Regions from separate parts of the Paenibacillus sp. FSL H7-0350 genome, predicted to be linked through region 1. Evidence: a T-box and tRNA genes for the amino acid it is inferred to sense, from the RefSeq annotation. Region 1 holds a T-box; the other holds one or more tRNA genes.
What was found. A T-box is a leader RNA that pairs with one kind of tRNA and senses whether it is charged. The one in region 1 lies ahead of NYE24_RS04175 (alanine--tRNA ligase), so its partner is inferred to be a tRNA-Ala.

Region 1 (3,446 bases):
TATACCTGTTATCCTACTGTATATCATATTACACCCATGGCAGGTTTTCTGACAAATCTATTATAATAACTGCAAATGAGGATGATTTAAGTACCACTCTACGCATTCTTTTGGCATACCAATGTTGACGATCCTCATTATCGTGCAAACTAGGTGGACACCAAAAAAGCCGCTACATTTAGCGGCTTTGATTGTAGTTTGTTTTTGACAACCTCAGCTATTGTTCCGCGTTCTGGAAATGACTGTTGATTACTCCTTTAATCCTTCTGACTCCCGCAGCAGAAGATTGTTCTTTTGTAATACGGAACGTTCCTAAGTTTGTGGTATCTTCTACATGAGGTCCTCCGCATACTTCCCGGCTCCACACCTTCCCTTCATGATCTTGGATGGTATACACCTTAACGATATCTGGGTATTTATCCCAAAAATTCCCTTCCACATTACTTTCTTTCGCTTCAAGCTTAGGCAGCTCCGAAATAGAGGTAACTGCTTTGGAGGAAATCGCCTCATTCACATACTTCTCCACCTCAGCTATTTGCTCGGGTGTAAGTTTGTCATCATGGTTGAAGTCAAACCGTAATCGTTCGGAAGTAATATTACTTCCTTGTTGGTGGACATGATCACCTAGCACTTCCCTTAAACCAGCAAGCAACAAATGAGATACCGTGTGCAGCGCGGTTGTTTCTGTGGAATGTTCAGCTAAGCCACCTTTAAATTTACCCGCAGAAGCAGTTCTGCTCATTTCAGCATGTTTTTTTGCCGCCTCAGTATAAGACGCCTTGTCTTCCATGCTATATCCACTTTCTGTTAGGTACTCTTCCGTCAACTCCAAGGGAAATCCATAGGTTTCGTAAAAATAAAAGGCATCTGCACCCGTAACGTTACCCTTATTCTTCAGATGTTTCTGTATTTCAAATTCTCCCTGCTGTAACGTTCTATAGAAAAGATTCTCTTCCTTATTTACGATTTCGATGACTTTCCTTTTATTGCGGATTAAATCTTCATAAGCTGTAGCTTCATCTATATAAACTTCAGACAACTGCCCCACAAAGCTTCCTTGTATCCCTATTTTTTTACCTGCACGAATAGCCCTTCTTAATAGCCTTCTTGTTATATATCCTGCATCACTATTAGCTGGCTCCGCACCGTCATTAATGAGAAAAGTAGCTGCTCTCACATGATCCAGTATGATTCTAAAGGACTTTAAGTCGTCCGTATAGGATTTACCGCTTAGCTCCATCAATTTGTTCTTGGGGTTATGGAAGAAAGCCGTATTATAAATATCCTTATCACCATTAAGAGCTGTTGCCACCCTTTCTAACCCGCCTCCATAATCCAGATTAGGCTTCTGCATTTTTACAAATCCTGTGTCTCCTTTGGTATAACACATAAATACGTTGTTCCCAATTTCCAGGAATCTGTCGCTTTCAGAAGCAGGATGGTCCAGTGAATCACCGCCCGGTTCAAGATCATAGAACATTTCACTATCAGGCCCACCCGGTTCACCAACCGGCATATGGAGCGGACTTCCGGCCCGGCTCCACCAGTTTTCTTGTTCATCGTATAAGAATATTTTCCCGCCTCTAGATGCCCCGTATTGCCAGGGATCATCTTCAATGATAGGGTCTATCCCGACGGATTTGAATTTTTCTGACCAGAGCTCAATGGCTTCTGTATCTTTCGGTATGTTCAATTCATCACTTCCTGCGAAAGCGCTGATATACAGCCTGCCTGGATCCATTCCTAATTCGATGATCTGCCAATGCCAAATAGCGTCGATTTGCTTCTGCTTATAGTTATGTTCATTTGCTTTGAACTCCCACCGGCCGATCATTTCGAAAAATGTCAGATGCGACGTATCCCCTACTTCCTCAATATCCACTGTCCTTAAGCACTTCTGAATATTAGCAATCTCATTACCTGTCGGATGCTTTTCTCCCAATAAATAGGGAACCATAGGTTGCATGCCACTTCCTGTAAACAACGTTGAGGGATCATTTTCTGGTAACAAGCTGGCAGAAGGCACTTGGCTAGCCCCAATTCCTTTCATAAAATCTACATACGATTGTCTCAACTCATCTGGTGTCATTCTAATACCTCCATCCAATATTATTTATGCTTAAAACAAAAAAGCCCTAAGCTGACATGTTTCTTGTCAACTTAGGGCGAACGATTATGTCCGTGTTACCACCTAACTTCAGATTGCTCTGCGCTCTATCAGTACGGGATTTCTCCGATACTGTTTCCTGAATAACGGTGGAACTCCGTTGAAGCCTACTAAGATTCCTCTGTTCGGTCCACAGCTCCGAGACTGCTTCACTATTAGATCAATGAAGATTCGCACCAACCATCTTCTCTCTGTGAGATCCTTAATAGTTACTATTTCTCATCATAGCCTTTTCGTTTTAAGTTAAAGCAATGCTAGCACAATCCGCTTGCTTCGTCAATTAATGAGTTACCTGGAGCCGGCGTTTACCATCTGCTTAGCCTGCATACGACTGGCCTGTAACAAAGCATCACTGAGCTTCGCATCACTAACTGCCCGTGCCAGTGCAACGGTACCCACCATACTGCTTACCAATGCATAACCATTAGAGGGATCGATCTCAGCCATATTTATAATAAACGCGATGAAACGTTGCAGCTCTTGTGTGTATGCTTGCCTGATATCTGCCGATAGCTGGGAGATCTCCCCCGATAAAGCAGGTAAGATACAACCGGCTTCCGTCTGATCCCGATGCAGGGGGCTTAAGTAAAAATCAATGACGGCCTCAATCGGCGTCTGATTTTCGTTTTTGTTATGGTCTGCAATTCTCTGCAGCATTTCAATGGTGTCACTAATGGCGAAATGACAGGTCTCCATCACAAGCTGATCTTTATTTTCAAAATGGGAGTAAAATCCTCCGTGCGTCAGTCCAGCACCTTTCATAATATGTGGAAGACTGATATTCCGCACGCCGTGGGTGCGAAATGCTTTGGCTGCGCTGGTAATGATATGGTTCCGAACCTTGAGCTTGTGCCCTTTCGGATAAGGCATCCTGCTCCCTCCCCTTTGTATAAGTCTGTATCTATTGAATGTCTTTTGAAATATTATAGTTATCATATTATTTAATGTCAATTGGTAATGGAGTGTTGACTCTTCTAAAATATGATGACTATAATATATTATGATTAACATATTATAACTTGGAGGTACCCATCATGAACTCATTAGAAGCTGTAGATACCCTGGTTATTGGATCGGGGCCTGGCGGTTATGTGGCTGCATTACGTTCGTCACAACTGGGCATGACAACAGTCCTTGTGGAACGCCACCAGATCGGAGGGGTATGTACGCATGTAGGCTGTATTCCGTCCAAAGCGCTGATTGCTGAAGCGGAGCGTATTCATTTGCGCAGACACTGGTATGCTGTTGACGAAGCTTCTTCTTTTCAGGAGGCTCAGTT
Region 2 (3,446 bases), 3.6 Mb from region 1:
GGAAAGTGGAATTCCACGTGTAGCGGTGAAATGCGTAGATATGTGGAGGAACACCAGTGGCGAAGGCGACTTTCTGGGCTGTAACTGACGCTGAGGCGCGAAAGCGTGGGGAGCAAACAGGATTAGATACCCTGGTAGTCCACGCCGTAAACGATGAGTGCTAGGTGTTAGGGGTTTCGATACCCTTGGTGCCGAAGTTAACACAGTAAGCACTCCGCCTGGGGAGTACGGTCGCAAGACTGAAACTCAAAGGAATTGACGGGGACCCGCACAAGCAGTGGAGTATGTGGTTTAATTCGAAGCAACGCGAAGAACCTTACCAGGTCTTGACATCCAACTAACGAAGCAGAGATGCATCAGGTGCCCTTCGGGGAAAGTTGAGACAGGTGGTGCATGGTTGTCGTCAGCTCGTGTCGTGAGATGTTGGGTTAAGTCCCGCAACGAGCGCAACCCTTGACTTTAGTTGCCAGCAGGTTAAGCTGGGCACTCTAGAGTGACTGCCGGTGACAAACCGGAGGAAGGTGGGGATGACGTCAAATCATCATGCCCCTTATGACCTGGGCTACACACGTACTACAATGGCCGGTACAACGGGAAGCGAAGCCGCGAGGTGGAGCCAATCCCAGCAAAGCCGGTCTCAGTTCGGATTGCAGGCTGCAACTCGCCTGCATGAAGTCGGAATTGCTAGTAATCGCGGATCAGCATGCCGCGGTGAATACGTTCCCGGGTCTTGTACACACCGCCCGTCACACCACGAGAGTTTACAACACCCGAAGTCGGTGGGGTAACCCGCAAGGGAGCCAGCCGCCGAAGGTGGGGTAGATGATTGGGGTGAAGTCGTAACAAGGTAGCCGTATCGGAAGGTGCGGCTGGATCACCTCCTTTCTATGGAGAATCGTCTTCTGCAATGAAGACATTCAAATCGGAAGCTTTGCTTCCAAAAAGAACCTTAGGGTTCGGACACTCACTCGTGTTCAGTTTTGAAAGAGCAAGTCTCTTTCGTATGCGTTTGGTGGCGATAGCGGAGGGGTTCCACACGTACCCATCCCGAACACGACCGTTAAGCCCTCCAGCGCCGATGGTACTTGGACCGAAGGGTCCTGGGAGAGTAGGACGCCGCCAAGCGAACAATCAATTCATTGATTGCTTCACTACTGTATGTTTTGTTATATGGGCTTTTAGCTCAGTTGGTTAGAGCGCACCTCTGATAAGGGTGAGGTCGGTGGTTCGAGTCCACCAAGGCCCACCATATAACAATCTTGAATTGAATACCTATTTGGGGCCATAGCTCAGCTGGGAGAGCGCCTGCCTTGCAAGCAGGAGGTCAGCGGTTCGATCCCGCTTGGCTCCACCAATTATTCTTTACAACAGTATATGCAACATCTTGATCCTTGAAAACTGGATACCGAAACGAATTTGCGTTTTAGAACATCTTTTAGCTGAAACTTGTGTAAGCAAGTTGAAATAGTTATTAGTTGCTACAAAGTGAAGGTTTTTGATTGTGCAAACAAGCAAAACACCGGAACGTTGGTTAAGCTACTAAGAGCACACGGAGGATGCCTAGGCGCCAGGAGCCGACGAAGGACGTGGCGAACAACGAAACTGCCTCGGGGAGCTGTAAGCAAGCTTTGATCCGGGGGTGTCCGAATGGGGAAACCCAGCTGTGGTAATTCGCAGTTACTCGTATCTGAATACATAGGATACGCAGAGGCAGACCAGGGGAACTGAAACATCTAAGTACCCTGAGGAAGAGAAAACAATAGTGATTCCGTCAGTAGCGGCGAGCGAACGCGGAACAGCCTAAACCAAGAGGCTTGCCTCTTGGGGTTGTGGGACGTCTCACATGGAGTTACAAAGGAATATGGTAGGCGAAGAGGTCTGGAAAGGCCCGCGATAGAGGTAAAAGCCCTGTAGCCTAAACTGTGTTCTCTCCGAGACGGATCCCGAGTAGTGCGGGGCACGTGAAACCCCGTATGAATCCAGCAGGACCATCTGCTAAGGCTAAATACTACCTGGCGACCGATAGTGAAACAGTACCGTGAGGGAAAGGTGAAAAGCACCCCGGAAGGGGAGTGAAATAGAACCTGAAACCGTGTGCTTACAAAAAGTCAGAGCCCTCTTTATGGGTGATGGCGTGCCTTTTGTAGAATGAACCGGCGAGTTACGTTTAACATGCAAGGTTAAGGTGAGAAGCCGGAGCCGCAGCGAAAGCGAGTCTGAATAGGGCGACTGAGTATGTGGACGTAGACCCGAAACCGTGTGATCTACCCCTGTCCAGGGTGAAGGTGCGGTAACACGCACTGGAGGCCCGAACCCACGCATGTTGAAAAATGCGGGGATGAGGTGGGGGTAGCGGAGAAATTCCAATCGAACTCGGAGATAGCTGGTTCTCCCCGAAATAGCTTTAGGGCTAGCCTCGGTGAATGGAGTGGTGGAGGTAGAGCACTGATTGGGTGCGGGGCCCGCAAGGGTTACCAAGCTCAGTCAAACTCCGAATGCCATTAACTTCTTGCCGGGAGTCAGACAGTGAGTGCTAAGATCCATTGTCAAAAGGGAAACAGCCCAGACCATCAGCTAAGGTCCCCAAGTGTGTGTTAAGTGGGAAAGGATGTGGAGTTGCACAGACAACCAGGATGTTGGCTTAGAAGCAGCCACCATTGAAAGAGTGCGTAATAGCTCACTGGTCGAGTGACTCTGCGCCGAAAATGTAACGGGGCTAAACACACCACCGAAGCTATGGCTAGATGCTTTGCATCTGGGGTAGGGGAGCGTTGTATGTGGGTTGAAGGTGTACCGTAAGGAGCGCTGGACAGCATACAAGTGAGAATGCCGGTATGAGTAACGAAAAGATCAGTGAGAATCTGATCCGCCGAAAGCCCAAGGTTTCCTGAGGAAGGCTCGTCCGCTCAGGGTAAGTCGGGACCTAAGGCGAGGCCGAAAGGCGTAGTCGAAGGACAACAGTTTGAAATTACTGTACCACCGTAATCCGCTATGAGCGATGGGGTGACGCAGGAGGGTAGTGACGCGGACTGATGGATGTCCGTCTAAGCAGTGAGGCTGGTGTGTAGGCAAATCCGCACACTATTAAGGCCAGGCTGTGATGGGGAGCGAAAATTATAGTAGCGAAGGTCATGATCTCACACTGCCAAGAAAAGCCTCTAGTCAGGAGAAGGTGCCCGTACCGCAAACCGACACAGGTAGGCGAGAAGAGAATTCTAAGGCGCGCGGAAGAACTCTCGTTAAGGAACTCGGCAAAATGACCTCGTAACTTCGGGAGAAGAGGTGCCTCGGTAGGGTGAATAGCCCGAGGGGGCCGCAGTGAAAAGGCCCAAGCGACTGTTTAGCAAAAACACAGGTCTGTGCGAAGCCGTAAGGCGAAGTATACGGGCTGACGCCTGCCCGGTGCTGGAAGGTTAAGGGGAGTGGTTAGGGGTTAAACCCGAAGC

Region 2: it encodes a tRNA-Ala, which carries the amino acid that the T-box ahead of NYE24_RS04175 (alanine--tRNA ligase) is inferred to sense. The anticodon was not compared.

Annotation. Positions count from the first base shown of each region.
Region 1 is NZ_CP151972.1:898,495-901,940, reverse strand. It holds gene NYE24_RS04175 (alanine--tRNA ligase) at 218-2,089, opposite strand; T-box leader at 2,159-2,402, opposite strand; gene NYE24_RS04170 (TetR/AcrR family transcriptional regulator) at 2,456-3,037, opposite strand; gene lpdA (dihydrolipoyl dehydrogenase) at 3,202-3,446, shown strand, end outside.
Region 2 is NZ_CP151972.1:4,526,985-4,530,430, forward strand. It holds rRNA gene NYE24_RS20795 (16S ribosomal RNA) at 1-885, shown strand, start outside; rRNA gene rrf (5S ribosomal RNA) at 1,009-1,125, shown strand; tRNA gene NYE24_RS20805 (tRNA-Ile) at 1,173-1,249, shown strand; tRNA gene NYE24_RS20810 (tRNA-Ala) at 1,279-1,354, shown strand; rRNA gene NYE24_RS20815 (23S ribosomal RNA) at 1,530-3,446, shown strand, end outside.